Regions from separate parts of the Kocuria sp. PD6 genome, predicted to be linked through region 3. Evidence: riboswitches for the same ligand, from Rfam matches in the RefSeq annotation. Region 3 holds a riboswitch; each other region holds the start of a gene.
The links. Region 3 has a riboswitch for cyclic di-AMP ahead of Q9R22_RS02915 (C40 family peptidase). Riboswitches for the same ligand answer to the same signal wherever they lie in the genome.
Positions count from the first base shown of each region.

Region 1: it holds a riboswitch for cyclic di-AMP, as region 3 does, so the genes downstream of both, Q9R22_RS12875 (C40 family peptidase) here and Q9R22_RS02915 (C40 family peptidase) in region 3, are expected to answer to the same signal.
Region 2: it holds a riboswitch for cyclic di-AMP, as region 3 does, so the genes downstream of both, Q9R22_RS01375 (C40 family peptidase) here and Q9R22_RS02915 (C40 family peptidase) in region 3, are expected to answer to the same signal.

Region 1 is NZ_JAUZUS010000021.1:11-10,267, forward strand. Features, by position in the region: gene Q9R22_RS12850 (vitamin K epoxide reductase family protein) at 258-905, opposite strand; gene Q9R22_RS12855 (cytochrome c oxidase assembly protein) at 898-2,829, opposite strand; gene Q9R22_RS12860 (thioredoxin domain-containing protein) at 2,921-3,607, opposite strand; gene Q9R22_RS12865 (cation diffusion facilitator family transporter) at 3,656-4,570, opposite strand; gene Q9R22_RS12870 (metalloregulator ArsR/SmtB family transcription factor) at 4,567-4,935, opposite strand; gene Q9R22_RS12875 (C40 family peptidase) at 5,391-6,050, opposite strand; cyclic di-AMP (ydaO/yuaA leader) riboswitch at 6,056-6,244, opposite strand; gene Q9R22_RS12880 (hypothetical protein) at 6,597-6,749, shown strand; gene Q9R22_RS12885 (cation transporter) at 6,805-7,503, opposite strand; gene Q9R22_RS12890 (helix-turn-helix transcriptional regulator) at 7,500-7,832, opposite strand; gene Q9R22_RS12895 (isoprenylcysteine carboxylmethyltransferase family protein) at 7,948-8,589, shown strand; partial or broken gene Q9R22_RS12900 (Nramp family divalent metal transporter) at 8,781-10,061, shown strand; gene Q9R22_RS12905 (metal-dependent transcriptional regulator) at 10,106-10,257, shown strand, end outside.
Region 2 is NZ_JAUZUS010000001.1:290,393-300,649, forward strand. Features, by position in the region: gene Q9R22_RS01360 (DUF4031 domain-containing protein) at 1-433, shown strand, start outside; gene Q9R22_RS01365 (hypothetical protein) at 623-910, opposite strand; gene Q9R22_RS01370 (NlpC/P60 family protein) at 1,188-2,270, opposite strand; gene Q9R22_RS01375 (C40 family peptidase) at 2,503-3,114, opposite strand; cyclic di-AMP (ydaO/yuaA leader) riboswitch at 3,118-3,317, opposite strand; gene Q9R22_RS01380 (metal-dependent transcriptional regulator) at 3,676-4,386, opposite strand; gene serC (phosphoserine transaminase) at 4,593-5,711, shown strand; gene Q9R22_RS01390 (MFS transporter) at 5,718-6,965, opposite strand; gene Q9R22_RS01395 (DUF3027 domain-containing protein) at 7,022-7,582, opposite strand; gene Q9R22_RS01400 (cold-shock protein) at 7,575-7,958, opposite strand; gene Q9R22_RS01405 (hypothetical protein) at 8,108-8,365, shown strand; gene Q9R22_RS01410 (response regulator transcription factor) at 8,453-9,166, shown strand; gene Q9R22_RS01415 (cell wall metabolism sensor histidine kinase WalK) at 9,171-10,257, shown strand, end outside.
Region 3 is NZ_JAUZUS010000002.1:302,499-312,755, forward strand. Features, by position in the region: gene Q9R22_RS02895 (heparan-alpha-glucosaminide N-acetyltransferase domain-containing protein) at 185-1,396, shown strand; gene Q9R22_RS02900 (cell wall metabolism sensor histidine kinase WalK) at 1,507-2,586, opposite strand; partial or broken gene Q9R22_RS02905 (response regulator) at 2,652-3,373, opposite strand; gene Q9R22_RS02910 (DUF305 domain-containing protein) at 3,929-4,600, opposite strand; gene Q9R22_RS02915 (C40 family peptidase) at 4,919-5,560, opposite strand; cyclic di-AMP (ydaO/yuaA leader) riboswitch at 5,567-5,752, opposite strand; gene gnd (phosphogluconate dehydrogenase (NAD(+)-dependent, decarboxylating)) at 6,617-7,555, opposite strand; gene Q9R22_RS02925 (four-helix bundle copper-binding protein) at 8,025-8,435, shown strand; gene Q9R22_RS02930 (DUF305 domain-containing protein) at 8,475-8,681, shown strand; gene Q9R22_RS02935 (DUF305 domain-containing protein) at 8,913-9,602, shown strand; gene Q9R22_RS02940 (NADH-quinone oxidoreductase subunit A) at 9,706-10,050, shown strand; gene Q9R22_RS02945 (hypothetical protein) at 10,041-10,257, shown strand, end outside.

The DNA.
Region 1 (10,257 bases), on a different contig from region 3:
GGGCAGCACTGGCGTGGGTGTCCCACTAATGGTGGTCGCTTCCATCCCTCAAACGGAGCGCGTCGTGTCACCGGATGCGCGGCACCGTCGGGAACAGCCAGAGGGCCCCTGCCATGGCAGGGGCCCTCTGGCTGTTGTTCGAGGACATCCAACAGCAGGTGCTGCGGCAAGATCCAGGGGGCAGTTGTCGGGTCGCTGGACATCGTGGCCATGGCATCTTTGAAGGGGCGCTATGGCCGGAATCGTTCAGGGGTGGGTCAGAGGCCGGTGAAGGTAGAAAAGAAGCGGAAGAACACCGAGGCAGCCACGGCCACGTAGGCGATGGCCACCAGGGTCCAGGCCCACTCGGTGGCGAAGCGCACCAACCGGGGCGGGGCGGGGATGACGCCGTGGGCGAGGTTGCGCACGGTGAGCAGGAGGAACAGCGGGATCATCGCCGCCCACACGATCATGCAGTACAGGCACAGGATGTAGATCGCGAACAGGGCCTGGGACCACAGCCAGATCACGAACACCGCCCCGAGAGTGACCCCGACCTGCAGGCCCGCCCAGTACCAGCGCCCGAGGCGGGCCCCGGCCAGGATCGTCATGGCGGTGGTGATCACCACCGCGAAGGCGACGATGCCGATCAGCGGGTTGGGGAAGCCGAAGAGCTCCGACTGCCAGGTGCCCATGACTTGCCCGCAGGACACCCAGGGGTTGATGTCACAACTGGTGACGTGGCCCGGGTCCTTGTAGAGCTGAAGGCGCTCGAGCACCAGAATCGCCGAGGCGACCCACCCGATCACCCCGGTCACCAACAGGACCAGGGCGAAGGGGCGGCGACGGGCGAATCCGGGCAGGTGCTCCTCGGCGACCGGGCCGGCGCCTGGGTGGCGGTGGGCGCTGGTGGTGGTTTCAGCCATGGTGGATGTCCTTGGGGGTTCCTCGATCAACGGTGGCGTCGGTGGTGCCGTGCTGGTGTCTTCGAGCCAGGACGGCCAGGGCCGCGGCCAACAGGGGCAGGACCCCGGCCAAGAGGATGGAATGGGCCGCGGATTGTTGATCCGCCAGCGGAGAAGGCCCCCAGTCTCGGCCGAGTCCGGAGAACCACTCTGGTTGGATCACCGTCGGTGACAGGGCCGTGAACACCACCCAGATCCCCAGCACGGTGGCCACCGCGAGCAGCACCAAGGCCTGCGTGCGCACCGCTCTGCGGTCCGGTGGGGCGGCCAGCGCGGCGGTAGCGAAAATCAGGCCCAGGGCCACGGCGGTGGTGTTCATCAGCTCGTGGCCGACGTGGGTGTGCAGGGCCACGGCGAAGGCGGGGGTGTAGTAGAAGACGCCCAGCCCGGCCAGCATCAGGATCCCGGCCGGGGCCGGGTGAGCCAGCAGGGCCCCGGCCCGGGAGGTGCGCCATGCAGCGGCGAGCTCGCACCACCCGGTGCTGCCGTCAGTGCGGACCGGAACCAGGGCCGCGGCCAGGCGGCCGGGCGCTCCGGCGATCAGCAGCAGCGGCACCGGGAAGCTCAGCAGCAGGTGGGCGGCGGTGTGGACGCTGAACAGGATCGGGGCGTAGAGGGCCATCGCTCCGCAGGTGACGTAGACCAGCAGCACCAGACCGGCCAGGAATGCGGCCGTGCGTGCCACCGGCCATGGTGCGCCGGTGCGGCGCAGGTGTCGGGCCCCGCCCAGGTAGAGGCAAGCCGCGAGGATCGCCACGGCGATCCACAGCCAGTCGACGCGCCACTGGGTGAACCAACCGGAGAAGCTCAGGGGCGGGGGCAGGAGGTAGCCGGTGAGGATCTCCGCGGGGGTGATGTCAGGTTGTCTCTCCAGAGGCACCGGGGTGGGGGTGCGTGCCAGGGCCACGCCCAGGGCCATCACGGCGCAGAGGATGAAGACCTCCACGGTGATCAGCCGCCACACCCGGCCTAGCGTCGGGGTGCCGGCGGTGATCGCCCGGCGGTTCAGGTACCCCAGCACGCCCAGGGCCACGGTGGCGATCGTCTTGGCGATCACCAGCGCCCCGTAGCCGGAGTCCAGCCCGTCCCAGCCACCGATCCGGTAGACGGTGTTGATGACTCCCGAGACAGCCACCAGGACGAAAGCCACCCCGGCCAGGGCCGAGAAGCGTTCCAGCACGGTCCGGGCTGACCCGTGGCCGGTGGCGGGGGCGGTCAGCAGCGGGGCGAGCAGGGCGAGCACGATGATCCCGCCGGTCCAGATCCCGGCACCGAGCAGGTGCAGGGCCAGAGCATTGACGGCCCCGTTGTGATCATCGACCCCGGCCACGTGTCCCAGTTGGGACAGCGGGATGACGGCGGCCAGGGCCACCAGGGCGGTGGCGGCCACCGCCGCCGGGGAACGAACGAGCACGGCCAGGGTGGTGGTCAGTGCCGCGGCCACCGCGGTGACGGCCCATGCTTGGCCGGGGATCAGGCGGGTCACGTAGTAACCCAGTTGCCCGGTGAACTCGGCCGAGCCGGACACGGGAGCCCCGATGGTGTCGGCGTAGCTGAGCACGATGATCGCCACCGCCGCCAGGGTCCACACCGCGGCCGCGGCCGCAGCCACCGTCATGGCCCGGGCGAAGGCCGGGTGCTCGGCCCTGGTCTGTCCCGCTCCGGGGACCGGAGTGGACCGGGGCACCACGGTGGTGGCGAAGACCAGCCCGGCCCAGGTGATGCCCATGGCCAGGTGATGCACGGTCGTGGCCAGCGGCAACCCCCAGCGCACCAGGACCCCGGGATCGAGCACTTCCCGGGGCGCGGTGGCCCCGGAGGATCCCAGGGCCACCCACAGCACGGCCAAGGTCCCCACCCCGATACCGATGTAGACGGCAGCCATGGCGCGCCGGCGCCGTCCAGTCGGCGTCGGGCCGGGAGGCGGGGGGAGGACCACCGGCGGGGTGGGCGTGTGGGGTGGGGTGACCATTGGGTCAGTCGGTGGCTGCGGTTTCGACGGCGTCCCGGAAGCCTTCCAGGGACTCGGGGTTGAGCACTTCCCCATCGAGGAAGAACGTGGGAGTCCCACCCACCCCCAGAGCCTCACCGTCAGCGACATCGAGCTCGATGCGCTCCTGGGTGGCCGGATCAGCCACCGCGGCGTCGAAGGCGGCCATGTCCAGGCCGAGGTCTTCGGCAAAGCCGCGGAAGACCGCGCTCTGGTCCTCGGCCGACTCCCCCCACTGTTCCTGGGTCTCGAACATACGCTGGTACATCGCCTCGTACTGTCCCTGCTGGGCGGCGGCTTCGACCGCGAGGGCGGCGTTCATGGAGTTGCGGTGGCCCGGCAGCGGGAAGTAGCGGTGGACGAAGGTGACGGTGTCGGCGTACTCGGCCCGCAGCTCCTCGATGACGGGGTAGGCGGCCCGGCACCCTTCGCACTCATAGTCCAGGAACTCCACCAGCACGGCCTGTTCGTCCGGTGCCTGGGAGAGCACCCGGCTGTTCTCCCGCACGACCTGCCCCTGGCCCTGGGGCACCGTTTCGGGGGTGGAGTTGGCACGGGCGATGAGGATCGGGATGGCCACGGCGGCCACGACGGCGACCAGGAGGACCCACACGATGATCTTGGCCTTGGAGGGCTTCTGCTTTGGGGTGGGCGGGCTGGCGGTAGTACTCACAGGGGTGTCCGTTCTGTCTCCGGCAGCAGGGCGTACCGGTGGAGGGGGCTAGGGGTGGAGGGTCTCATCGTGGCGGTGGGAGGCCGGTTCGATCTGGAAGGTGGAGTGCTCGATGGCTACGTCGAAGTCACGGGCCACGCAGGCCTGCAGATCCGCCAGGACGACCCCGGCGTGCTCAGCGTTCAGGCAGCCGTCGTGGACGGTGACGTGGGCCGAGAGCACCGGGGTGTCGGAGTCGATGCGCGAGGCGTGCAGATCGTGCACACCGACCACGTGCGGCAGGGCTTCCAAGCGGGTGCGGACCTGCTCGAGGTCCAGGCCCTTCGGGGTGGTTTCCATCAGGACCTCGATGGTGTCGCGCAGCAGGATCAGAGCCCGCGGCACGATCAGGGCGGCGATCAACAAGGACACGACCGCATCCGCCCGGGTCCACCCGGTGGTGGCGATGACGATCGCGGAGACGATCACCGCTACCGAGCCCAGGGCGTCGTTGGCCACCTCCAGGAACGCGGCCTTCATGTTCAGGTTCTCCCCCCGGCCCGAGGCGAGGATGACCAGCCCGATGATGTTGCCGACCAGCCCGACCACCCCGAACCACAGCATGGCCGTGGACTCGACCTCGGGGGGCTCCAACAGCCGGCGCACCCCTTCGACGGCGATGAACCCGCCCACAGCCAGCAGCACCGAGGCCTGGGCGGCCGCGGCGACGATCTCGGCGCGCTGGTACCCCCAGGTGCGTTTGTCCGTGGCCGGTTTCAGCGCCAGGGTCGCGGCGGTGAGGGCGATGAGCAGCCCGGCCGAGTCGGTGAACATGTGCCCGGCATCGGCCAGCAGCGCCAGGCTGCCCGAGACCACCGCACCGATGATCTCGGCGACCATAATCGTGGCGGTGATGGCGAACACCACTGCCAGTTTCCCCCTCCGCCCGGCGCCGGCGTGGGAATGATCGTGCTCGCCGCTCATACCGGAATCTCCTGGGTGGTGGCGTCATCGGCGAGGGCCTCGGCGGCGCACTCGGGTGTCCCGCACCGGCACACCGGTTCGACGGTGAGGATAGTGCCCAGCAGGTCCTCCAACGCGTGGGCCAGCTTGGGGTCCGAGAGTTCATAGCGCACGTTGCGCCCCACCGGCACGCCCACGACCAACCCGCAGTCGCGCAGACAGGCCAGGTGGTTGGACACGATCTGCCGGCTCACCCCGATCCGGGCCGCCAGTTCCGAGGGCACCGCTGGGCCCTGCTGCAGCTGCAGCAGCACCGCGGCCCAGGTGGGATCGGCCAGTGCTTTGCCGAAACGGGACATCGCCGCGACCGGGGACAAGATCCTCATCCAATAACCGTACAGCAGAATCTGTATCAAAGGAGATGAGGGGCTTCCCTTGATGATCGGGCAATGTCCAGCTCGTATTCATACGGTGAGGGCGGACGGGGGTGCCGTCCGCCACTGCGGCATCCCCGTCCCCCGAGCCATCGCTGCACCCTAAGGGCTCTCGCTCCAATGCCGAGGCGGAGCAGGATAAGCACTGCCCGCGTCCAGCGGAAGACAGGGCAAGGCCATGAGCACTCTCCGATCCTCTCCGCAGGACTGCTCCCCGTGTGCCGATTCGCTGGCGTGTGCACATCGACAGGATCGTGGCAATCGTTCGAGTCTGCGGCTACAGCTGCGGAGTGCACCCATGCGGTCCATCCGAGTGCACCCATGCGGTCCATCGACGATGATCCTGGCGGGGCACTCCGCACCTGACGGATGAGCCCACCGGCCGGCCTTCACCACATCGGCGAGACTCACCGGTAGGTGTAGTACCCGTCGACGGGCATGGCGTTGACGGAGTGGACGAAGGTGCCCTGGGTCGGGTTCAGCGCCGAGACCATCTTGCCGCCACCGATGTAGATGCCGATGTGGTTGCCGCCGTTCTGGGACACCAGGTCACCAGGCTGCGGGTTGGACGTCGGGGTGGCGGCGGCGATCTGCTGGAAGCTGGTGCGGGGGATGTCGATGCCGTTCTGGGCGTAGACCCAGCCGGTGAATCCGGAGCAGTCCCAGGCCCCGAAGGAGGTCCCGCCCCAGACGTAGCCGGTGCCCACGCCCTGCATGGCCGTGCCCACGATGCCGCCGGCGGCCGGGGCGATCTCGGTGATGGCGGTGGACTGCGGGCTCACGCTCGAGGTGGCGGCGCTCTGCTGCGGGGCCGGGGCTTGGTCGACGGGGGCGGCGGGCTGCGCGGCGACCGGGGCCGGGGTGGTGTAGGAGGCCAGATCGGCCATCGCCGAGGCCGGAGCCGCATAGGAGGACCCGGAGGCGGCGGGGATCTCGGCGTAGGCCTGGGCCGGAGCGATGGAGCCCACCAGCGCTGCGCCGGCGGCGGCGACGACGGTGGTGGTACGCACGGCGCGCGAGGAGGTCTGGGCGCGGTGACGGGCAGTGTGCTGCTTGAAAAGCGACATGGTGGAGTTCCTCCCTTTGCCTACGAGGTGAGCTGTCGGATGCGGGTGGGAGACACCCGGCCGCAGAACGCACGCGCTCTGAGACTTAACCCCAAGGCCCCGGTACACCGGGACCGGTAATGGTTCCCCCGCTTCTGCCAAGCGATTTCTCTTCAGGAACCCCGAGCACCGGCAGAACTCGGCGATGTGCCACGAGGGCGCCGACAGGATCAGTGGTCGGCACGCACTGAAGAGTACAAGGAGATTACGAAACAATCACAATCCGATTCGGGAATGTATAGAGATCGTAAAGAAGTGGTCAAGGCTTGATGAAGACCTGAATTGTTGTCGGCTTTTTCCTGTTAATTTCCCGAGAAAGGCGGGGCGCTCTGCGCTTTGAGTGAGGTGGCTTGTTGGTGCGTGGACGCTGCGCGGGGAGTCGTCGCCCACACAGCGGTGGGGACAGGAGCCACTTCAAAAGGCGCGGCGGGTGGATCGAGAGCGAAGCCCGCGGCCATCCTGGGATATTTCGCGCTGCATCAAGCCCCGGAAATTTGGGCTCTGTCCATGCTCGCACTGACTGGCGGAACGTTAGCCAGCGTTGTGGTCGAGGAGATGCCCGACCAAGCCCACGAAGGCGACACCAGCGTGCCGGGACCGATCCTGCTCACCGGCGGAGTTGCGCTGTTCGCCGCGATCTCCGTCTACCTCGGTTCCTGAGAAGCCGTGCGCCCCGGCGTCCTCGTCTCGGGGCGCCGACGCGTGCCGACCGTGCTCAGTGGGCGCAGTTGGGACCGCATCCACCGCAGTGTGCACCGTCCTCGGCGGTGAGGACCGCAACGGGAGTGCAGCAGGCGTCTCCGCGCCAGGCCTCCAGCCCCTCCTTGACCGCCACGGCGGCGATCACCAGCGCAGCCAGCGGGTCGGCCCAGGACCAGCCCAGGGTGCTGTTGAGCACCAGGCCTACCAGCAGCACGGCGGAGAGGTAGGTGCACAGCAGGGTCTGCTTGGAATCGGCCACCGCAGAAGCAGAGCCCAGCTCCCGGCCGGTGCGGCGTTCGAACCAGGACAGGAACGGCATGATGAGCAGGCTCACCGCGGCCAGGGCGATCCCGACCGGGGAGTGTTCCGGCTCGGCGGCCCCGAGCAGGGCGCGGATCGCATCGACGGTGACGAAGGCAGCCAGGCCGAAGAAGGAGAACGCGATCACCCGCATCGCCACCTTTTCCCGTCGGTGCGGGTCCGGGGCGGCGAACTGCCACGCCACCGCCGCCGCGGAGAGGACCTCCACGATCGAGTCCAGGCCGAAGCCGATCAGCGCCGAGGAGGAGGCGATGGTGCCGGCGGTCAGGGCGATGACCGCCTCGAGCACGTTGTAGGTGATGGTGCCGGCCACGATCCAGCGCACCCTGCGGTGCAGCACCGCCCGGCGTGCATCGGCGATGGGCTTGGGGTCCAGGGTCAGGGAGGTCATGTGCAGGTGCATCCTTCCGGGGAGCAGCAGGTCGGGTCCACGGTGACCACCAGCTCCAGCAGGTCCCCCAGGGCAGCCCCGAGGCGGGGATCGGCCAGGGAGTACCAGGTGCTGCGCCCCTCGGCGGTGGAGGTCACCAGCCCGCACCCGCGCAGGCACCCCAGCTGGTTGGAGATCACCTGCTTGGACACCCCCAGGGCCTGAGCCAGTTCCGAGGGCCGGGCCGGGGCGTCTCGGAGGGACAGCAGGATCCGGGTCCGGGTCCCGTCCGAGAGAGCATGGCCCAACCGGGACAGGGCCGAAGTATGGGTGGGGGTCACCGCGGTCATCCCCCCTACGGTACAGGTTTCTGTGTACTGTTGAGGGGTGGCCTGCTGGCACTCCTCGGGCGCACCAGCGGGTCACCCGGGGCGTGCTGCGTTTGCCGGATCGAGGAGGACCGTGATGATGTCGGAAGTGGCCCCGGCTCTGGCGCTGGGCCTGTACCTGGCCGGCCTGGTGACCGCCTTCGGTGTGCGGTCGTGGATCCACCGGCGCCGCACCGGCTCCAGCGGCTTCCGCGGGGTGAGCGGGGCGCCCGGCTCGCCCGAGTGGTGGGGCGGGATCCTGTTCGCGGCCGCCCTGGTTCTCGGTGCGGCCGGGCCCGTCCTGGCCCTCACCGGCACCGTGGCCGCACCCCGGCTCCCGCAAGCACTGTCCTGGGCCGGGGCGGTCGTCACCGTGGTGGGTTTCCTCGGTGTACTAGCCGCCCAGGCCGGCATGGGCGCCTCCTGGCGGGTGGGTGTCGACGCCACCGAACGCACCGAGCTGGTCACCACCGGGGCTTTCGCCGTGGTCCGCAACCCGATTTTCACCGCGATGCTCACCACCCTGGCCGGCCTGACCCTCCTGGTGCCCACCGTGGTCACTGCAGCGGCGTGGCTGTGCTTGCTGGTGGCCGTGGAGCTGCAGGTCCGTCTCGTCGAAGAGCCCTACCTGCTGAGCACCCACCGACAGGCCTACGCCTCCTACGCCGCTCATGTCGGCCGGTTCATGCCCGGTCTCGGCCGACTCCGCCCCGCACCCCTGGGCGAGCTGACCCCCTGAACCCAGGACCCCACCACTGGCCGACAGTTCCCCCACCCCAGGAGACCAGCACCGTCCGGAGTTCCATGCCCCTGTGATCGGCTGTCGAGGCGCCCAGCCCCTCCTGCGCGCGCACGTTTGGGGGCATGACCAAGCCCTCGAGGCCGGGCCCCCATTCCCCGCGCCGGAAAGTTCGTATAGCTTAACTTTCTATGAGGACCGGGACCGGGCGCACCGGCTCAACAGGTGTTGCCGCCACTTCCCCAGGAGAGCGGTGGGTGCGCCGCCAACCGCTGCCCTGGTTGTTGGGTCCAGCCTTCGTGGCCGCGGTCGCCTACGTGGACCCGGGCAACGTCGCGGCGAACCTCACCGCCGGCGCCCAGTACGGGTACCTGTTGGTGTGAGTGCTGGTGGCCGCCAATGCCATGGCGGTACTCATCCAGTACCTCTCGGCGAAGGTCGGGCTGGTCACCGGATCGAGCCTGCCCGAGTTGCTGGGCGACCGATTGCCCCGGGGCTGGCGGCTGGCCTACTGGGTCCAGGCCGAGCTGGTGGCCGCGGCCACTGACCTGGCCGAGGTAATCGGCGGGGCGATCGCCCTGCACATCCTCTTCGGGATCCCGCTGCTGGCCGGGGGCGTGATCGTCGGGGTGATCTCGATGCTGCTGCTGGTCCTGCAGACCCGCCGGGGCCCTCGGTTTTTCGAGTTCGTCGTGACCGGCCTACTGGCGATCGTCACCGCCGGTTTCGTCACCGGCCTGTTCTTCGGCCCCGTGTCGTGGGACGAGGCCGTCGCCGGGATCGTCCCACGGTTCGAGGGCACCCCGACGGTCCTGCTGGCCGCGAGCATGCTCGGGGCCACGGTGATGCCCCACGCCATCTACGCCCACTCCGCCCTGGCGCGGGACCGCCACGGGCACTCGGTGCCCGCCGAGGCCCTGCCGCGGCTGCTGACCGCCACCCGGTGGGACGTGCTGCTGTCCCTGCTCGTGGCCGGGTCGGTGAACATCGCGATGCTGCTTTTGGCCGCGGGCAATCTCGCCGGGGTGCCCGGCACCGACAGCATCGAAGGAGCCCATGCGGCGATCACCGCCGCCCTGGGCCCGGCCGTCGGGGTCGCCTTCGGCATCGGGTTGCTGGCCTCCGGTCTGGCCTCGACCTCGGTGGGCTCCTACGCCGGATCAGCGATCATGGGCGGGTTGCTGCACGTGCGCATCCCGGTGTTCACCCGCCGGCTGATCACCCTGATCCCGGCCCTGGTCATCATCGCCGTCGGGGTGGACCCGACCTGGGCGCTGGTGCTGTCCCAGGTGCTGCTGAGCCTGGGCATCCCTTTCGCCCTGATCCCGTTGGTGCGACTGAGCAGCAACCGGGATCTGATGGGCGCCTTCGTGAACAAGGTGGCCTTGACTGTCGCCGCCTGGGTGGTCGTGGCCCTGATCGTGTCGTTGAATCTGGCGCTGATCATCCTGACCGCCACCGGGGCCGATTGAGTGGGCCCGGCAGCTCCGGCGCGGCACTCGGTAGCGTGGATCCCATGGACTTGAGTGAGATCACCCCGGTCGCCCAGGACTATCTCAAGGCGATCTGGTCGGCCACCGAATGGGGCGACCCGCCGATCACCACCACAGCCCTGGCGGCGCGGATGGGGACCTCCGCCCCCAACGTCACCGACACCGTCAAGCGACT
Region 2 (10,257 bases), on a different contig from region 3:
GCTCGCCGCGTGGTTCCACGATGCCGTGCATGACGGGCAAGCAGGTCAGGACGAACGGGACTCCGCCGAGCTGGCCCGGCAACGACTCTCAGGCCCGGAGTGGCCCGCGGCCATCGGGCGCCGCGTGGCGGAGCTCGTGCTCGTGACCGTGGACCACCGCCCGGATCCGAGCGACGTGGACGCCTGTCGACTCGTGGACGCGGACCTGTCCGTGCTGGGCGGCAGCGAGAACGAGTACGAGCGGTATCGGACCACGGTGCGCCGCGAGTACGCCCACGTCCCGGAAGAGCAGTTCAGGGCGGGCCGCGCCGAGATCCTGCGCGGACTCTTGGAAAAAGACACGTTGTTCCACGATCCTCGTGCGGTGACGTTGTGGGAGGCCCGCGCCCGGGAGAACCTGGAACGGGAGATCACGCAGCTGATCGCGGCCTGAGCCGACCTTCGAGGTCGATTGGAAGTAACGGGGGACGGAGAGAACTCACCGCCGCGTGGAGCTCGGGGCCGGGCTGGACGGCCACGCGGACCCGTACGAATACCCAGCGACGTCGACCCGGCTCTCCGGTGGGTGGGTCTGCGACGAGGGCCGACAGCGGCGTGCCGGGTCCCCGGGGGGGGGACGGGCTCAGCTGCGGTGATCGGCGACGTCGTCGCCCGGCGCTACGGGCGAGGTGGGCTGGGCTGCCCGGGCGGCCGCGCGGCGTCGCCGGAAGACGACCGTGGCGACCACGAGGCCGATGATGATCCCCACGCCACCGCAAACCGACAACCACATGGCGGCGTGACCCACGAACGCGGCCACTATGAACCCCACGACGATCCCCGGGATGGCACCGGCAACCATGCCCACGGCGTAGTAGGTGAATTCCTGGTCCTGCGGGGTGCGTGCGGCGGTGGAGAGATCGGAGGGCATGGCGTCCATTCTACGGGCCGCGGCTGCGCGATCGCTGGGGCCGATCCGCGATCGACGCCTGCACGACGGGGGTCGGGTGTTAGGAGGGCCGAGTGATCACCGCTGCCGGTCCACGTCCGGGTTCCGGGTTCCGGGCACGAAAAAACGTACGGACCCTGCGGTCAACAGGGTCCGTACGTTCTCCATCGTTCTCATCGGGATCGGGTACACAACCGGTCCCGACTCGACACGAGGTGTGGCGCCGCGCGGATCAGCGCTGTGCCGAACTCGATCCGGTTCAGCCGACGCGGATGAACTCGGGGCCGGAGCCCACGTAGGCGCTGGTCTTCACGGTCTGGTTACCGTTCCAACCGCCGTGGATGGCCTGGCCGTTACCGGCGTAGATGGCCACGTGAGCCATGCCGGAACCGCCGTTGGCGTAGTAGGCGATGTCACCGGCGCGGGCCTGGTCCGCGGAGACCTGGGTGCCCAGCGACTTGTAGCTGGCCGGCCAGCCGTGGTGGTTGATGCCCACGGCCTTGAGGGAGTTGGTCACCAGCATGGTGCAGTCCTGGGCCACACCGAGCTGAGCCTCGGCGGCGCCCAGGATGGCCTGGCCCTTCGCGGAGCCGGACACGGAGGAGGCCTTGGCGGCGGGAGCAGCCTGAGCCTTCGCCTGGGTGTTGGACTGCGTGGTCACCTGGGTGGCGGCGGGAGCAGCCTCGGCCTTTGCCTGGGTGTTGGACTGTGTGGTCACCTGGGTGGCGGCCTGAGCCGTGGGGGCAGCCTGCGCCTTCGGAGCGGCCGGGGCCTGCGGAGCCTTGTAGGACGCGGGCTGGGCGGCAGCGGCACCCTGGGCGGGGGCGTAGTTCGGGATCACCGGGGAAGCCACAGCGGCGCGCTGCTCGGCGGCGGCCTCCTTGGCAACGGTCTGAGCGGTGGCGGGAGCGGCATGGCGGCCCTGGGCCACCGGAGCCTGCTCGGCGACCGAGGTGACGTTCTCGGAAGCGGTCACGACGGTGGGGGCTGCAGCCGGAACGGCGGGAGCCTGCAGCGGGGTCACGTCGGCCACGGGAGCGGCCTGGACCACGGAGGGCTGAGCGGCGGGCTGCGCCTTCTCGGTCTTCGCGGCCTTCTGCTCCTTGGCGGCGTTCTCCTGGGCCTTGTCGGCCTTGGCGGCGGGCTCCGCCGAGACCGTGTTGTCGGAGGCGGGAGCCTCGGACACAGCGGCGGCGGGGGCCTGCTCGGAGGCATTCTGCGTGGCCTGCACGGACACGGTGGTCGCGAGGGCCAGACCTGAGAAGGCCGCGACGGCGGCGACGGTGCGGGCCTTACCCGCGAAGAGGCCCTTGGCGGCGTGAGGAGCGGTTTCGTTCGACATTCGTGTGGTTTCCTAACACGTTCGTGTCCACCCAGGGCACGGAGGTGTGCGGTGACCGGCACATCCGTCAGGACGCAGCAGCGGTGCACGGATTTGGGCGGGAGATTACGTTCGGTTTTCAGGTGGTTCCGGCGCGGTGTGCCGACCGAGGTCCGGGGACCCGGCCAGTACACCCGGCCGCAATGTGGCTCGGTGTGGACCGCGCATCATGCTCGGGCGCGGTGTCACCGGGTCACCGGAAGGTGTAGTAACCATCCAGCTGCATGGCATTCACGGAGTGAACCTGAGTGCCCTGCAAGGGATTGAGAGCGGAGATCATCTGGCCGTTGCCGATGTAGATCCCCACGTGGGAGCCGCCGTTCTGGGAGACCAGATCGCCGGGCTGCGGGTTGGAGGTGGGGGTGCCAGCGGCGAACTGGGCCCAGGTGGTGCGGGGCAGGTTGATGCCGTTCTGGGCGTAGACCCACTGGGTGAAGCCGGAGCAGTCCCAGGCCTTGAAGCCAACGCCGCCCCAGACGTACGCGCCGCCGATGCCCTGGTAGGCGGTGCCCACCAGACCACCCGTGGAGTGGTTCGACTGGGTGCTCACGCTGGCGGCGGAGCCCCCGGTGTTGGTGGTCTGCATGGTGTACGACGCGTTGTAGGCCTGCACCGAGGAGGTGGACGCCTGGTAGCCGTAGGAAGCCGTGGAGCCCAGATCGACGAGGCCGCTCGAGGCCTGCGCGGGGGCCGCGAGGCCGACCACGGCGGCACCAGCGACGACCGTACCGATAGTGGTGTTACGCACGAGGTGCGACTTCGTCTCGGCGCGGTGCCGGGCAGAGTTCTGCTTCATGAAAGACATGTGTGTTCCTCCCTGCGCCTACGAGGTGAGCTGTCGGGTTCGGATGGGAGACATCCGGCCGCACGCACCTAGGTGCCGTGCTGGCTTGACCCCAAGGACCCGTGGGATTGCAACGAGCCCGGAAGTGGTTCCCCCGCTTCTGCCATGCGGATGTTCTGTGTACGGGTCCCGGAGCGCATGGCAGAACTCGGCGAACGCTCGGGAGTGGCGATCCGACCAGTGATCGGCACGGGCATGACTGTACAGGATGGATAACGAAAATGTCACGTTTTGATTACAGCCGGTCACGCATCGGGCATCGGTCGCTATGAATCACCGTGGATTACCACGACCGTCGATATCAATCGGCCGCCTCAGCACGCCGCCCGCTCGAAAGCCCACACCACGGAAAAGCCCCCTGACCTGCGGTGATACGGGGCTCACCCAGTGAGCGAAGGTCGAAACCGCGCCGATCACCCGTGATTGTCCACACCGTCGGGAGATCACGGTCAACTTCTCGAAGATCACGGCGCGTCGCGTTCCGACGTCACCGGAAGCAACCGCGGAGAGACGCAGCGGCGATCAGGCTTCGGCGGCGGCCACCCGAATGGCGCGCGCGGTGGCGGAGTCCAGGTCCAGGGACACTCCCGAATCGACCCGGGTCACCACGACCCGGTTCTCATCCCCGGGGTTGATCTCGGCCGTGACCCTGGAGCCCGTGAGGATGCCCGCGGAGCTGAGCATCTCGATGAGTTCCTGATCCGCCTGCACCACTTCCGGCAGCAGCCGGACCACGTACTCCGTGGAGTCCTGGGCTCCGGCGACCTCGAGCAGGGTGAGGCCGTCGAAGACCTCAGCCGCGGCACCGGTGCCGTGGTGCTCGCCCCGCCCCGGGATGGGCGTGCCGTACGGGGAGTTCTCGGGATCCCCCAGGAGGTTCACGAGCCGCTGTTCCACGCGCTCACTCATCACGTGTTCCCAGCGGCAGGCCTCCTCGTGGACGTGCGCCATGTCCAGGCCCACCACGTCCGCGAGGAGTCGTTCGGCGAGCCGGTGCTTGCGCATCACGGACACAGCGGTGGTGCGCCCGGCCTCGGTGAGTTGCAGGGAGCGGTCCGGCGCGACCGAGAGCAGGCCGTCGCGCTCCATGCGGGAGACGGTCTGAGACACGGTGGGGCCGGAGTGGTGCAGGCGTTCCACGATGCGGGCTCGCATGGGGGTGATCCCCTCTTCCTCCAGCTCCAGCACCGTGCGCAAGTACATTTCGGTGGTGTCGATCAGATCGCCGCTCATGGTTCGTCCTCAGATTTCTGCGCACCACAGCGCGCGGGTCAACGACCCCCGATGGGGGCTGCCGTTCAGCCTAGTCTGAATGATTCAGGATAATTATAGCCAGTGGGTGTCCTGATGGCAGGCGTCTCGAACGCGCCATCGACTCCCCGGGCGGGCACAATGGGGGACACACCCGACCGCCCGCCAGAGGAGCCTTCGTGACCAGCATGCCCGTGATCCCCCCGTCCCTGTTGCCCGCGGATGGCCGTTTCGGCGCGGGCCCGTCCCGGGTGCGGGCCGAGCAGGTGGCCGCGCTCGAACGCGGTGGCAGCACACTGCTGGGTACGTCCCACCGCCAGGCCCCGGTCAAGAACCTGGTAGCGCAGGTGCAGGAGCGCCTCGCCGAGTTCTTCGCACTGCCCGAGGGGTACGAGATCGTGCTGGGTCTCGGTGGGTCCAGCACCTTCTGGGACAGCGCGGCCTTCAGCCTCGTGTCCCGGCGCGCCGAGCACCTCAGCTTCGGGGAGTTCGGCGCCAAGTTCGCGCACGTGACGGATCGCGCACCGTTTCTCGAACCCTCCGTGGTCATCGAGGCCCCGGCCGGTTCGCGCCCCGAGGGGCCTCGCGTGGCGCCCGGGGTGGACGTCTACGCGTGGCCCCAGAACGAGACCTCCACCGGCGTCGCCATGCCCGTACAGCGCGTTCACGCGGACGACGGCGCTCTGACGGTCATCGACGCGACGTCCGCCGCGGGTGGGATGGCGGTCGACCTCTCTCAGACCGATGTCTACTACTTCTCCCCGCAGAAGAACTTCGGCAGTGACGGCGGGATCTGGTTCGCCGCCTTCTCCCCCGCCGCGCTCGAGCGGGTCGAGCGCATCGCCGCGTCCGGTCGCTGGATCCCGGACGTGCTGTCCCTTGCCACGGCCGTGGAGAACTCCCGCAAGCACCAGACCTACAACACCCCCGCACTCGCGGGGCTCGTGATGCTCAACGAGCAGGCGGGCTGGCTCAACGCCCAGGGCGGTCTGGACTGGGCATCCCGCCGCACGGCGGAGACCTCGGGGCTCGTCTACGACTGGGCGCAACGCAGCGACGTCGCCGCCCCGTTCGTCACGCTGGCCGAGCACCGCTCCCCCGTGGTGTGCACGGTGGACTTCGACGACGCGGTGGACGCCGCCCGGATCGCGGCCGTCCTGCGCGCGAACGGCGTGGTGGACGTGGAGCCGTACCGCAAGCTCGGGCGCAACCAGTTGCGGATCGCCACGTTCGTCTCCGTACCGTCGGAGGACGTCCGCGCCCTGTTGGAGTGCATCGACTGGGCCGTGGCGAACGGCCTGGACTGAGCGGACTCAGCCGCGCGACGTCGTCCCCGGAGCCGCCGTGGACGACGTCGCGAGCTGCCGTTCCCGGCGCAGTCGCCACGCGAAGCACGCGCCGATCAGCGCGCCCACGACCCCGGCGAGCACCGCCGCACCCATGCCCCACCGCGCCCCGAGCGTGTCGGTCAGCCACCCCACGGTGGGTGCGCCGATCGGCGTACCGCCCATGAAGATGGCCATGTAGAGACTCATCACGCGCCCGCGCATCGCGGGTGCGGTGGTCGTCTGGACATAGGCGTTGGCGGTGGTCATGATCGTGAGCGACGCGATGCCGCACGGGATCAGCCACAGCGCGAAAACCCACAGCGTGGGGGCGGTGGCCGCACCCAGGCACGTGATCGCGAAGGCCACGCAGCCTAAGAAGATGTAGCGCAACCGCGCCCGCGCGCGGCGGGCGGAGAGCAACGCCCCGGTCAGGGTGCCTACTGCCAGGATCGAGTTGAGGACGCCGAACTCCTCGGAGCCGCGCCCGAACACGGAACCACCCATGGCCGCGAGGAACACGGCGAAGTTCATCCCGAACGTGCCGATCATGAAGATCGTGCTCATGACCGCCACGAGGTCCGGGCGGTGGAGCACATAGCCGATGCCCTCCCGGATCTGCCCGCGTGCCCGCCGCGCGCGTGGAGCGGGACGCAACTTGGCGGCGTCGATCAGCACGATCGCGCAGATCATCGCGGCGAACGTGAGGGTGTTGATCATGAAGACCCACCCCGTGCCCACGGCGGCGACCAGCACACCGGCGACCGCGGGACCGATCAACCGCGCCGAGTTGAACGATGTGGAATTCAGGGCCACTGCGTTGGACACGTGGGTGTCCGGGACCATCTCCGAGACGAACGTCTGCCGGACGGGGGCATCGAACGTCGCGACGATCCCCAGGCCCAGCGCGAACGCGTACACGGTGGGCAACTGCGCGACGTCCAGGAGCAACAGGATGCCCAACCCCAGGGCCAGCAGCGCCATGACACCCTGCGTGATCACAAGGATCCGGCGCCGGTCGTAGCGGTCCGCGAGCACCCCCGCGTAGGGGGCGAGCAGCAATTGCGGAACGAACTGCAGGGCCATCACCACGCCCATGGCCGTGGCGTCGTGATCGGTCAGTTCATCGAACACGAGCCATGACTGGGCGGTGCGCTGCATCCACGTACCCACGTTGGACACGAGCGCACCCGTGAACCACAGACGGTAGTTACGGATGCGCAGGGACCGAAACATCCCCGACTCCGGGACCGCCGGCGGCGGGGTCCCGGGGGCGGCGGCCGGTCCGCTGCCTACGATGCTGCGCCGTCCTCGGCGTCTTCCGATGCAGCGTACTCGTCCTCGGTGCGGGAGGTCTCCCCATCGGTGGAGGTCTCCTCGGCGGGTGCGGTGTCACCGTCACCGGCGTGCTCGGCGTCGGCGGAGTCCTGCCCGTCGTCCGGGTGCTCGTCCCCCTCCGCCGGGGAGTCGTGCTCGTCCTGCGCCTCCTGCTCCTGGAGCGCCTGCATCCGCTCCTCCCACGGCACCCAATCCGGGGCCAGGAGGGAATCAGGACCCGCCACGAGGCCGGTCTCGCACACGGTCACGTGCTTGCTGCGCGGGGCCCGGGCCACGGTCGCGTACCACGCCCAGCCGGGGTAGCCAGCCAGGCGACAGTCGAAGAGGTGGGTCAGCAGCCGGTCCTCGTGCACGGTGACACCGAGGTGTTCCCCCACCGAGGACGCGTCCGTCACGGGGGCCAGCACAGCCTCCCGCGCGAGATCCACCGCGCCCGTAAGCACCGGGTCCTGCTTGGGTGTGCGTGTACGCCCCGCGGGTCGCTGCGGAGCGGTCTCCGCGGTGGTCTCAGACATCGATCTCATCCGCCACGGTGCGCAGGATGGTCGCGATCTTCTTGCCGTGCGAGTGGTCCGGGTAGCGCCCCCGGCGCAGTCCGTTGGACATCCCGTCCAACAACCGGATGAGGTCCTCGGTGAGCACGGCCATCTCCTCGGGGGGCTTGCGCGTGTTGCGAGCCACGGACTGCGGCTTGCTCAGTAAGGTCGCGGACAGGGCCTGCGCACCGCGCTTGCCGTCCGCGATCCCGAAATCCATGCGGGTCCCGGGCTTGACCGTGGTGACCCCCTTGGGCAGGGCGGACGAATGCAGGAACACTTCCTGGCCGTCGTCGGTGGCCAGGAAGCCGAAACCCTTGTCTGCGTCGAACCACTTGACCTTGCCCGTGGGCACGCGGATCACCTCAGTCTCTCGTCGCCGTGTCTGCGCGGCCACCGGAGGGAACGCCGGCTGCTCGCGAAGTCAATAGTTTAGCCCCCTCATGATCGCCCCGGGTCCGGATTCAACCCACCGCGTAACCGGTCCTTGCTACCGTGAGGACCATGTCCGAACCCACCGTTCCCACCGCATCCGGCCGCACCTCCCCGAGCCCTCGCCGGGGCATGTCCCCCCTGCTCGTCGTCACACTGGTCCTCGCGTTCGTGTGCGTGCTGTCGCTGGTGGCGGTGCTCGTGGCGGCCGCCGGCGGGCACGTGATCTGGGGCGGGTTCACGGTCTTCCCCGCGATCTTCCTCCCCGTGGCCTTCCTGCTGATGTGCGTGGAACTGTTGCGGGGCGCGCGGCGGCGCTCGGCCCGCTGAGGCGCGCGCAGCGGCGTCGCCGTCCTTCCAGATAACGGACGGCCGGAGAACAGAATCCATTCAGGAAACTCGGAGATACTGACGGGCGTGAACACGAAAACACCCGAAGCGAAACTGCTCGTCGTCGACGACGAACCCAACATCCTGGAACTGCTGGCCACCTCCCTGCGATTCGCGGGCTTCGAAGTGGTCACCGCGGCGAACGGCCGGGACGCCCTGCTCAAGGCCGAGGCCGAGGACCCTGACCTCGCCGTGCTGGACGTCATGCTCCCGGACATCGACGGATTCTCCGTGACCCGCAAGCTGCGCGCCGCCGGACGCCACTTCCCCATCCTGTTCCTCACCGCCAAGGACGACACCGACGACAAGGTCGCCGGCCTGACCGTGGGCGGTGACGACTACGTGACAAAGCCGTTCAGTCTGGACGAGGTCGTCGCCCGCATCCGCGCCGTGTTGCGCCGCACCCAGCCGCTCGAGGAGGAGGACTCCCGGCTGCGCGTGGACGACCTGGTCCTGGACGACGACGCCCACGAGGTCTTCCGCGGCGGGCGCGAGATCGACCTGTCCCCCACCGAGTTCAAGCTGCTGCGCTACCTCATGCTCAACCCCAACCGGGTGCTGTCCAAGGCCCAGATCCTGGACCACGTGTGGGAGTACGACTTCAACGGGGACGCCTCCATCGTGGAGTCCTACATCTCCTATCTGCGCCGCAAGATCGACAACGACCCCGAGCAGCCGTCCCTGATCCACACCAAGCGCGGCGTGGGTTACCTCTTGCGCTCGGCGGACAAGCGCCACTGAACCATTGAACGTCCTCACCCGCCGGTTCCGCTCCGCATCCCTGCGTTCCCAGCTGATGGCCCTCACGGGGCTGTTGCTGGCCATCAGCATCTCGGTGACCACGCTCGTGGCCGTGTCCGTGCTGCGCGACTCGCTCGTGACCAGCATGGACCAGGAACTGCGCGGGTCCGTGAACACCGTGGCCCCGGTGCTCACGGGAGCGCTGCAGGGTGACGTGACCACACCGGTGCCCAATTCGGGGTACCTGCTGGATCAGAACGGCAACGTGGTGGCGAGCGCTCGCAGCGGTACCGGCACGTCCCCGGGCAGCTCGAGTCCAGATCTGAGCGGGATGACCCTGGACTACGTCATGGCCCACGACGGCCAGGCGGAGACCGTGGGATCCGTGGGCGCTCCCGAGCGCAAGTGGCGGGTGGTGCCCACCAAGCTCACGGCGTTCGACATGTCCGTGGTCGTGGCCGAACCCCTGGACCGCACCAACGCGATCATCTCCGGCGTGGGGTTGCTGACGTTCAGCTTCGGCCTGGCCACCCTGCTCGCGGCCATGACCGTGGGCTGGGTCATGGTCACCCGGGCGTTCCAACCGTTGCGGCAGGTCGAGGCCACGGCCGCCCGGATCGCGGAGGGGGACCTCTCTCAGCGCATGGAGGGTTACAACCCCCAGACCGAGATCGGACAGCTCTCGGGCTCGCTCAACGCAATGCTCGGCCACATCGAGGACGCGTTCGACGCCCGCACCCGCTCCGAGATCAAACTGCGGCGGTTCGTGGCGGACGCCTCCCACGAGCTGCGCACCCCCCTGGTGTCGATCCGCGGGTACTCGGAGCTGTACCGCCACGGCGCGCTGCAAACGCCCGAGGACGTGGCCAAGGCCATGGAACGCATCGAGTCCGAGTCCAAGCGGATGACCCAGCTCGTGGAGGACCTGCTGACCCTGGCCCGGTTGGACGAACGCAGGGTCGCCACCACGCGACCAGTGGACCTCTTGCACCTGGCGTACGACGCCGCGTCCGACGCCCACGCCACGGCACCGGACCGCACGGTGCGGGTCGTGGGGCTGCACGACTCCCAGCCCGAGGCCGCGTGGGTGC
Region 3 (10,257 bases):
CCTCGTTTCGTGCTTCGGTCGCACGGAGGAGCTCCTGCGTCGCCCATGGACTCTGGAGTCTTCATGGAACCTTGAGAATCCCGCGACGGGGACTCCAAATGAGGTGTCCACCCTGGGAACAGACGGTCCTGGATGCACCGGGACCTTGTAGTCAACAGGGGGAATGATGAGTACTGGAGCGAGGATGGGAGGGCACTTGTCGGCGGGTCTTGGAGACGCGGTGGTAAGGCCCACGCGCCGGTTGGTGGGGATCGATGCGGCTCGCGGGCTGGCGCTGATCGGGCTGATGGCCATTCATCTGCTGCCGGCTTGGAACGAGGAGACCGGGGAAGCGAGCTGGTCGTGGCGGCTGTTCTCGGGGGACTCAGCGGCCCTGTTCGCTCTGCTGGCAGGGGTGGGGTTGGCACTGACTTCCGGGGGGCGGCACCCGCACGAGGGTAGGACGATGACCGCTGACCGGATCGGTCTGGTGGTGCGCGCGGTGCTGATCGCGATCGTGGGGTTGTGGATCGGGACGCTGATGTCGGAGGATCCGCCCGCCTACAACATCCTGATCTACTACGGGGTGTTCTTCCTGCTGGCGATTCCGTTCCTGCACGCAGGCCCGAAGGCCCTGTTCATCTCCGCAGTGCTTTTCGGGGTGGTGTCTCCGATGCTGATGCAGGGGCTCCAGGATGGGTTGCCCGAATTTGTCTCCTACAACCCCACTTTCACGGATCTGCTCACGCAGCCCGGTGCCACGGCCTCCCAGCTGCGGCTGACCGGGACCTATCCGGCCCTGCCGTACATGACCTATCTGCTGGTCGGGTTGGGGTTGGGGCGGTTGAATCTGCGCAAGACGGAGGTTCAGGCTCGACTGGTGGTGGTGGGCGTGGGGCTGGCGATCTTCGCCCAGACCACTTCCTATGTCCTGCTCTATGCCTTGGGTGGTTACCAGCGGCTGCTGGATGCCTCCTCGATGGGCGAGCACGAGCTGGAGGATGTGCTGGTCTGGGGGCCGGACTCGTTGCCCACGGAGACCGTGTGGTGGTTGGCGGTCGCCACCCCGCACACCAACACCCCGCTGGCGATCGCGGCCAGCCTTGGGGTGAGCCTGGCGGTGCTGGGCGTCTTCCTGCTGATCGGCCCGAAGATCGGGGCATGGTTGTTGCCGCTGTCGGCGATGGGCGTGATGACCTTGACCCTCTACACCGTCCACTTGGTGGCACTGTCCTTCGAGGCCCACTACGAGCTGCCCTACCTGTGGTTCATGGTCCACCTGGCGGTGGCGGCGCTGTTCGCGGTGGCTTGGCACCGGAGCCTGGGGCAGGGACCGCTGGAGAAGGTGGTCAGCACCAGCGTGAAAGGCACCCGCCGGCTGGTGCTGGGCCGGCCGGCCAAGGACAGCCACGGATAGGGTGTGCCGGTAGCCACGACATGACGGGCCGTGCCCGCCGCAGCAGACGTGCTCTCTGCGGCGGGCACGGCCCGCCGCCGTCACAGCACGGTCTGGTGGTAGTGCTGGGGTCAGTCCGGGGGTGTGTGGCGGGGCAGGCGGATCCGGAAGCTGGTCCCGCGTCCGGGTCCGCCGCTGGTTGCCTCCAGGGTCCCGCCCTGGGCTTCGACGAGGGATTTGCTGATGGCCAGTCCCAGGCCGGAGCCGCCGCGGTGGGCTTCCCGGCCGGGGTGGGCGCGGTAGAAGCGTGCGAAGACGTGCGGGAGGTGCTGGGGGTCGATACCTTCCCCTGTGTCGGCGACGGTGAGGGTGACCGCTTCCGGGGTGTGATCGGTGCGCACGGTGACGGCGCCGCCGGATGGGGTGTGGCGCAGTGCGTTCTCCAGCAGGTTGCCCAACACTTGTCCCATCCGTTCCCGGTCGACCAGCACTGGTGTGACCTCCATGCCGGTGTTGATGGCGGTCACTGAGATGTTCTGAGCGGCGGCGTCTTGCTGGACGGCCGCGGCCGCCTGGGCTGCCAGCTGGCCCGGGTCCTGGAGGGTCAGCTGCAGGTGGGTCATGCCTTCCTCGGCGGCGGTGAGGTGGCGAATGTCGCGGGCCAGTCGTTCCAGCCGGGCGATCTGGGCGTAGAGGATGCCGGTGGTCCGTTCATCCCACTCGACCACTCCGTCCTCGATGCCCTCCAGATGTCCTTTGAGACTGGCCAGGGGGGTGCGCATCTCGTGCGCCAGATCGGCCAGCATCTGGCGCCGGGTGGTGTCCACGGCGTCGAGCCTGGCGGCCATGTCGTTGAAAGACCCGGCCAGGGAGTCGAATTCCGGGCCCAGGCTGGTGGAGGTGACACGCACGTCGTAGTTGCCGGCAGCCACCTCCTGGGCGGCGGTGCTGAAGGAGGTCAGGGACCGCCCGATCGTGCGGTAGAGGTAGAAGGTGAGCATCCCGGCGATGTAGAGCGCCGGTAGCCCGCCGATGGTCAGGGCGGTGAGGCTCACCGAGCGGAAGGCGTCCTCCAGGTGCACCAGTCCGGTGGCCGCATCGGCGTGGCCGGTCTCGACGAGCTCGTGATAGAACATGCTCGGCCCGACCAGCACCGCGGTGATCACCACGATGATCAGCCCGATGGCCAGCACCGCGGTCTGGGCCAGCATCAATCGCATTGTCAACGGGCTCCAGGACCAAGACCAGGCCCGGGTCCGGTCGGAGACGGTGGTGCTCATCGCCCGGTGCCCATCCGGTAGCCGATCCCGCGGATCGTGTGGATGAATGTCGGCCTGGTGGCTTCGTCGCCGAGTTTCTTGCGGATCCGTCCGATGTGCACGTCCACCAGGTGTTCGTCCCCGGTCCAGGTGGTGTCCCAGACCAGCTCCACCAGCTGCCGGCGCGAGAGCACCAGTTGCGGGCGGGCAGCCAGGCACAGGAGCAGGTCGAACTCGATCCGGGTCAACGCCACCGGTTCCCCGGCCAGGTGCACTTGGCGGGAGTCCCCATCCACCACCAGTTTCCCGATCACCAGTGCCTGCTGTCCGTGCGGTAAGGCTGTAGTGGATTCAACACTTCCCGTGCGGGCCCGGCGCAGCATGGCCTGGACCCGCGCCACGAGTTCGCGCGGGCTGAACGGTTTGGTCACGTAGTCGTCGGCACCGACCGACAGGCCCACGATCTTGTCGACCTCATCATCCCGGGCGGTGAGCATCAGCACGTGGCAGTCCGAGAAGGTCCGCACCTGACGGCACACCTCGATCCCCCGATCCCCGGTAGCCCCAGATCCAGCACGAGCACGTTGGGGGTGTACTCCCGCACCGCGGCCACCGCCTGGGTGCCGTCGTGGCGCATCACGACCTCCAGCCCGGCCTTGCGCAGATAGTCCGCGACCAGCTGCGCAAGGTCGACCTCGTCGTCGACCACCAGAACACGTCCGGTGAGCGGATCCGTCATCTGTCCTCCCGGTACTGATCGCTGTGACATGAAGACTGTGCTGCGAGCCCCAGCGTCCCAGGGCGACCGTGTCTGAGGCCTCCGGAACGGAACAGGGGGGGGGTGGACTCGACGTGGCCGGGCTCACCGGTGAACCGGTGGTGGCTGTGGCTAACGATCCCTTGCCCCGGGCGGATGAGAGGGTTATCAGGCACGGAGAAGATCGCGTGTCGCCCCTTCACGAGCCCGGACAGACGCAACACGGTCGGGACCCGGCCACCACCACCGAGCGAGGGGACTCCGGTGGTCTCGGCCATCTCGGTGACGGTGCGCGCGCTGGAGGAGCAAGACCCCAGGCGAGGGGGTCCGTGTCCTGAGGCAAGAGGACGCGGCGCTGGCGAACCTACGGTTGGTCGGTGACCGTTTGGGGTGCTGCTGACTGTGCGAAGGGCGCGCGCCCATCGGGTGCCGCGTCGGGGATCACCGCACTGGACTGGCTGGAACGGGTCGACGGGGATCATGACGTCCCGGTGTCGGCCCGTTCCAGCCGGTGGGGGCTCAGTTCGTGGTCCTGGATCAGGCCGCGAACCACTCCTCCAACCAGCCCTGCATGAGCTCGATCTCCGCCTGCTGGTCCTCGATCATCTTCTCCGCCATGGCTCGCAGCTCTGGGTCGGTGCCCATCTGCAGCTCCATCTCGGCCATCTCGAGAGCCACCTGGTGGTGGGCGATCATCTCTTCGAGGAAGGCCTTGTCGAAATCATCCCCGGACAGTTTCGCCAACTTTTCCAGGCTCATGCCGTCCATGCCGTCCATTTCGCCCATCATGGCGCCCTGCATGTCGGCATTCATGCTCTGACCATGGCCGCCATGGCCGCCATGGCCGTGCCCGTGGCCGTGGCCGTGGTGGTGTCCCGGGGTGTTCTCGGCGGCCAGCCGCTGGGCCGCTGCTTCCAGCTGCTGGATCTCCTCGGTCTGGGCCTCGATGATCTTCTCCGCCAGGTCACGGATCTCGGGACGCTCGGACTTCTGCAGGGCCAGCTCGGCCATGTCGGTGGCACCCTGGTGGTGGGGGACCATCATCACGGCGAAATGGCGGTCGTGGTTCATGTGCCGCTCAGCGCCCGTCTGTGCGGAGGCGGAGGAGGGCTGGTGCGTCGGGGACGCGACCGCCGCGGTCGCCCCGGCACCGCTGAGGGCCAGCGCCAGGGCCGTCCCGGCGGCCAGGTGCTTGATCGTCGACGTCATGACGAACCTCTCCTTCGCAGCAGCCCGTGCTGGGCCTGCACATCGTGGTGTTTGCTCTGCTCAGCCTCGGGTCGAGGCGGGCCGATCCGTCCACGGTAGCCCCGCCGTGGTTGCTTTCTCCGGGCTGGGAGGGCTGGGCGGTAGATCTTCACTGAACCTTCAAGAGCGGGCCCATCAGGGGGCCGAATCGGGGTGTTCCCCGGCGGTGGCCTGATGCAGGCATCTCAGGTTCTGACCGACCGATCCTGGATGCTGATCAGGTGGGGGGCACACTCGCCGCCCGCCACGAGCGGCATTCGTGGCGGGCGGCGTGTTGGCTCAGCGAAAAGTGACGTAGCCGACCGTCGGCATGGCATTCACGCTGTGCACGAAGGTGCCCTGGGTGGGGTTCAGCGCGGAGATCATCTTGCCGCCACCGAGGTAGATCCCGATGTGGGCCCCGCCGTTCTGGACGACGAGGTCGCCGGGCTGCGGGTCGGTGGTCGGGGTGCCGGCCGCCCACTGCTGCTGGCTGGTGCGGGGGAGGTCGATGCCCTGCTGGGCGTAGACCCACTGGGTGAAACCGGAGCAGTCCCAGGCGCCGAAGTCCGTGCCGCCCCAGACGTAGCCGGTACCGACGCCCTGCATCGCGGTGCCGACAAGGCCGCCGGCCGCAGCGGAGGTGGCGGAGATCTCGGAAATGTCCGAGGACTGGGGGGACAGACTCGAGGTGGCCGCCCCAGCGGCCGGCAGGCTCGCCGCCTGCACGGTGACGGGGGCCTGGGAAGCGGCCGGGGCCGGGGAGGTCGCGGGGGTCGAGTATGCGGTGCCGGACGTGGCGGGGGCTTCGGCATAGGCCTGAGCGGGGGCGACGGAGCCGATCACCGCCGCGCCGACAGCGGCGGCCAGGGTCGTGGTGCGCACCAGGTGCGAGGGGGTCTGGGCGCGGTGGCGGGCAGAGCTACGCGTGAAGAAAGCCATGAATAGGGGTCCTCCTTTTGCCTACGAGGTGAGCTGTCGGGTTCGGGTGGGAGGCACCCGGCCGCCGAGCCTGCAGCTCCGGCGGCTTCACCCCAAGGTCCGGGTGCGGACCGGGTATGGTTCCCCCGCTTCTGCCAAGTCATTTCTGTGATGGGGTCCCCGGCTGCCGGCAGAATTCGGCGAAGCACCCGGGGAAGCCGATGAGATCAGCCAACGGCACGCAGAGGACACTAGCGCCTAGATAACGAAAAGGTCATATTCCCTGTGGTGCCGGGAAAAGGCTTGCGCCGGCCTCGCGCGGTCGCCGGCAAACCGGCCGGTAGCCCACCACGCCTGGGGCACATTCGTTCCGGCGGGGTGGCGCCGCTAGCTGTCTTTCCTCCCCGTGCCACCACTCATCGGGACCGACCCGGGGAGGCTCTGACCTGCGGTATCGCGCCGATGAGTGCGGTGGGAGCTCGGATCCGCTGCCCTCACTACCCGTGGAATCCTTCGGCCTGCGCGCGGTGCGGGGGGAGGTGAACCCCCCGGGGGAGCTTCAGCGTCCCTCAAGGGTGTTCTCGGATTTTTTACGAAACCGCCCAGCATTTCCTGGGGGAGTGAGCTGTTTCCTTCATGAAATCTTCATATCCCAGGGTGTCGACCAGGTGAGAAGAGCTGCTTTCTTCACGAGATCTTCAAATTCCTCCGGGTCCATGTATCGGACCGGTAGATCAATGGCCCGGGTGAGGGGAGCGAATAACCAGGTTCTTCGCTGTCGTTGGTGAGGCCAGATTCGTCAGCGGCGGAGCCACTGGGCTGCCGGCTGCCACGTGGCTGGGTCGATCAGTATTCCGGGGCCGATTGGGGACGCCGGGCGGTGCCGTCACCGCTGCCTCGATCGTGGTCACGGGCTGTTGATCCGCGATCCCCTCGCCCCGCAGGCATTCCTCGACAAGGCCGGCCCTTGGCGGGAGCAGTGCCGACCGTGGTGAACGTGCGGATCGGCATGGCGCAGGCCTTGCAGAGGGGTGAGGGTGGCCGCTTCCGAGCCGTTGGCGGCGGGGACGGCCGGACCTACTGCTCGGCGGGGTGGGCCGGCTCCTCACCGGGTGCGGCCTCGACGTGCTCGGGGCCCGCGGCCACGTCGCGGACCGTGTGGCCGCCGAACTGGTTGCGCATCGCCGCGATCATCTTCATCGCCGGGGCCTGGTCCTGCCGGGAGGCGAACCGGGCGAAGAGGGCACTCGAGATGGCCGGCACCGGGACCGCGAGGTCCAGGGCGGCCTCCACCGTCCACCGGCCTTCGCCGGAGTCCTCGGCGTAGCCGGCGAGCCGGTCCAGGTGCTCGTCCTCGTTGAGCGCGTTCACCGCCAGGTCCAGCAGCCAGGACTTGATCACCGACCCCTCGCGCCAGGAGTTGAAGGTCTCCCGCACCGAGCGGACGTGACCGGCGGCCTCGAGCAGTTCCCAGCCTTCGGCGTAGGCCTGCATGATCGCGTACTCGATGCCGTTGTGGACCATCTTCGCGAAGTGACCCGCACCGTGCTCACCGGCGTGGACGAAGCCGAACTCGCCGGCGGGTTTGAGCGAGTCGAAGATCGGCTGCGCCTTGGCCACGGTACCCTCGTCCCCGCCGACCATCAGGGCGTAGCCCTGGGTGATCCCCCACACGCCGCCGGAGACCCCGCAGTCCAGGTACTCGATGCCCCGTTCGGCCAGTCTCCGGGCGCGGGGGGCGTCGTGGATCCACCGGGAGTTGCCGCCGTCGATGATCACGTCGCCCTCGCCCAGCACGCCGGCCAGCTCGTCGATCACGGTGTCCACCGCCGTGTCCGGCACCATGACCCACACGACCCGGGGCGGGGTGCCGATCTGCTCCACCATGGCGGTGAGGCTCTCGGAGTCGGAGAGCTCCGGGTCGGTGTCGTAGCCGACCACTGTGTGGCCGGCCTCGCGCAGCCGCTCACCCATGTTGCCGCCCATCTTGCCCAGTCCTACCAGTCCCACCTGCATGGTGTGCTCCCTTCTCGGTCCTCCGCCGCTCAGGCGGACATCAGCTGGCCGGGTCACCCCACGGAGGAAAACCGCACAGACACAGCCCTCTTGTATCTAGCCAACAGGGACAGTTTCCTCCCCTGCATCTCCAGGTGTCCGCCACGTTCGCACGCTCCCGTCTGGGGCTGCCACCCGACGCGCGGAACCGGTACCGGACGGGCCCAGCCGCACGGGTGCGTCCACGTGCGTGGCGCTGCTCCATGCCGACAAGCTCACTAGCCCGCCGCGACAGGGAAGGCCCCACGGTTCCAGGACCTCCTTCTTGAAGGTTCCGTGAAGATTCCCGCTCATCGCCCTGACATGGAGTTGATCACCGTTTAGATACAACGCTGATAAGGCTACTGTCGGAAACATGGTGGATCGCAAGATCCGTCGGCACCAGATCGATATACCGCACGAACCGCAGTATGAGAGAAGGAGCAGAACCATGACTCATCACGTGAGCTCGATGCTGGAGACCTACCCGAAGGACCTGGGGGGCATCGACCAGCAGAAGTTGGCGGAGTGCATCGAGGCCTGTTTCGAGTGCGCCCAGACCTGTACCGCCTGCGCGGATGCCTGCCTGGCCGAGGACATGGTCGCGCAACTGAGCACCTGCATCCGTAAGAACCTGGACTGCGCCGACATCTGCGCGAGCACCGGCCGTGTGCTCTCCCGTCAGACCGGCAACAACGCCGAGGTCACCCGGGTCGTCCTGGAGGCATGCCGGGCCGCCTGCAAGGCCTGCGGCGACGAGTGCGCCCAGCACGCGGGTGAGCACGAGCACTGCCGCGTGTGCGCCGAGGCCTGCCGCCGCTGCGAGGCCGCCTGCGCGGACCTGATCTTTTCCCTGGGCTGAGACGGGCCGAACACTGACCTGACGCAGGAAAGGAAGAGGATGGGCTTGAAAGAACAGAGCATGATCGACCACCACTACATGGCGGTCGTGATGGCTCAGGAGTGCGTGGACAAGGCCGTGCACCCGGAGCTGGCCGCGATGTGCGAGGACATCATCACGGTCCAGAACCAGGAGATCGAGCAGATGCAGACCTGGCTCGAGGAGTGGTACGACCGCCAAGGCGGCCGCCCCGCCGCCACCGCCTGATCGACCCGCTGACCGGCCGATGTCCATTTACACCATCTGCCGGTAAAAGACGGGGCCTGTGCCCCTGCACGAACGAGCTGCACGGGGGCAGATTCCGTCTTCCCCCCATACCGCCCACTACTGCTTGGCGTTTGCTTCACCGCGGTGCACGCATGGTCCCGGTGACAGACCGCCCGGCATCCGCCGAGCTGGTATCGAGGGACCGGCTCATCGCCCGAGAGGGAATCTGCCATGCACTACATTTCATTAGGCCGCCGTACCGCGGCCGCCGCCTCCGCGGCCGCTGTGGCCACTGCGTTGCTGGGCGGAGCCGCTGCGCCGGCATCCTCCCACTGGGAGGCCGCCCCGGTGTCCTCCCACAGTCAGACGGAGATGCTCCAGCCGGACCCGACTTCCCCGACCGCCTACGAGTTCGGTGAGACCCTGGCCGGGCTGGAGGGCGAGGAACTGGAGATCACGTTCCTGGCCGAGATCATTCCGCACCACCGGGCCGCGATCGAGATGGCCCAGCTGGAGCTCGAGCGCGGGACCAGCCCGGACATCCGCACCCACGCAGAGAACATCATCGCCAATCAGCAGCACCAGATTGACCAGTTCACCACCTGGTTGGAGGAGTGGTACGGGCTGACCCCTGAAGAGGCCATGGCCCAGGTCCCGGCAGAAGCCCAGGAGGAGATGAAGATCCTGGAGGAGGAGACCCAGATGATGATCGAGGAGCTGTCGGCCGTTGAGGCCGGTGAGGACTTCGATGTCGCTTTCGTGCAGAAGATGATTCCACACCACAACAGCGGTATCATCGAGTTCCTCGAGCCGCAGTCCCGCGCCGTGCACCCGCAGCTGCGCGTGGCGGCCACCTCGGGGATCACCACCCAGCAGGCCCAGGTCGCGGACTTCCGCACCTGGCTCGCCGGCCGCGCCTGATCACCGAGCTGAAACGGCGCGATCGGTGGGGCCGCCCGTTAGGGTGGCCCCACCGATCAACGACAGACTTCCATGTTCCGACCGCGCGAAAGGGGAGACCGTCGTGTACTCCGGAATCGTGGCCATGGCCCTGGTGGCGATGTCGGTCGTCGTTCTCCTCTACGCGCTGCACCGCACAGCAGTGATCACGGCCGACCCGCTGACGGTGCTGCCCGCTCAGTCCGGGTGGATGCCCCAGGAGCACGCGCTGTCCCGGTTCCACGCCCGCTGGTACCTCGCCTCGATCGTGTTCCTGGCCTTCGACGTCGAGATGCTCTTCATGTATCCGTGGGCGGTGGTCGTGATCGAGAAGGGGATCTCCGCGGTCGTGGAGATGTTCCTGTTCCTCGGGGCCCTGCTCGTCGCCGTGGCCTGGGCCTGGCGGGAAGGAGCCTTCCGATGGGCCTAAGCGATGCTCTCGCCCGGCTCGCGGTCCGGGCCGCGCAGGTCCTCGTCGTCGAGGTCCCGGGACACTGGGCTACCCGCATGGAGCTGGAGCAGCAGCTGCGCCGCCGCGGGTGGCGGCCGGCGTGGACACCAGCGGACGCGGACGTCCTGGCGGTGTGCGGTGTCCCCGGCCCCGAGCTCTCGGAGCTCGTGGACCGGCTCTGGGAGC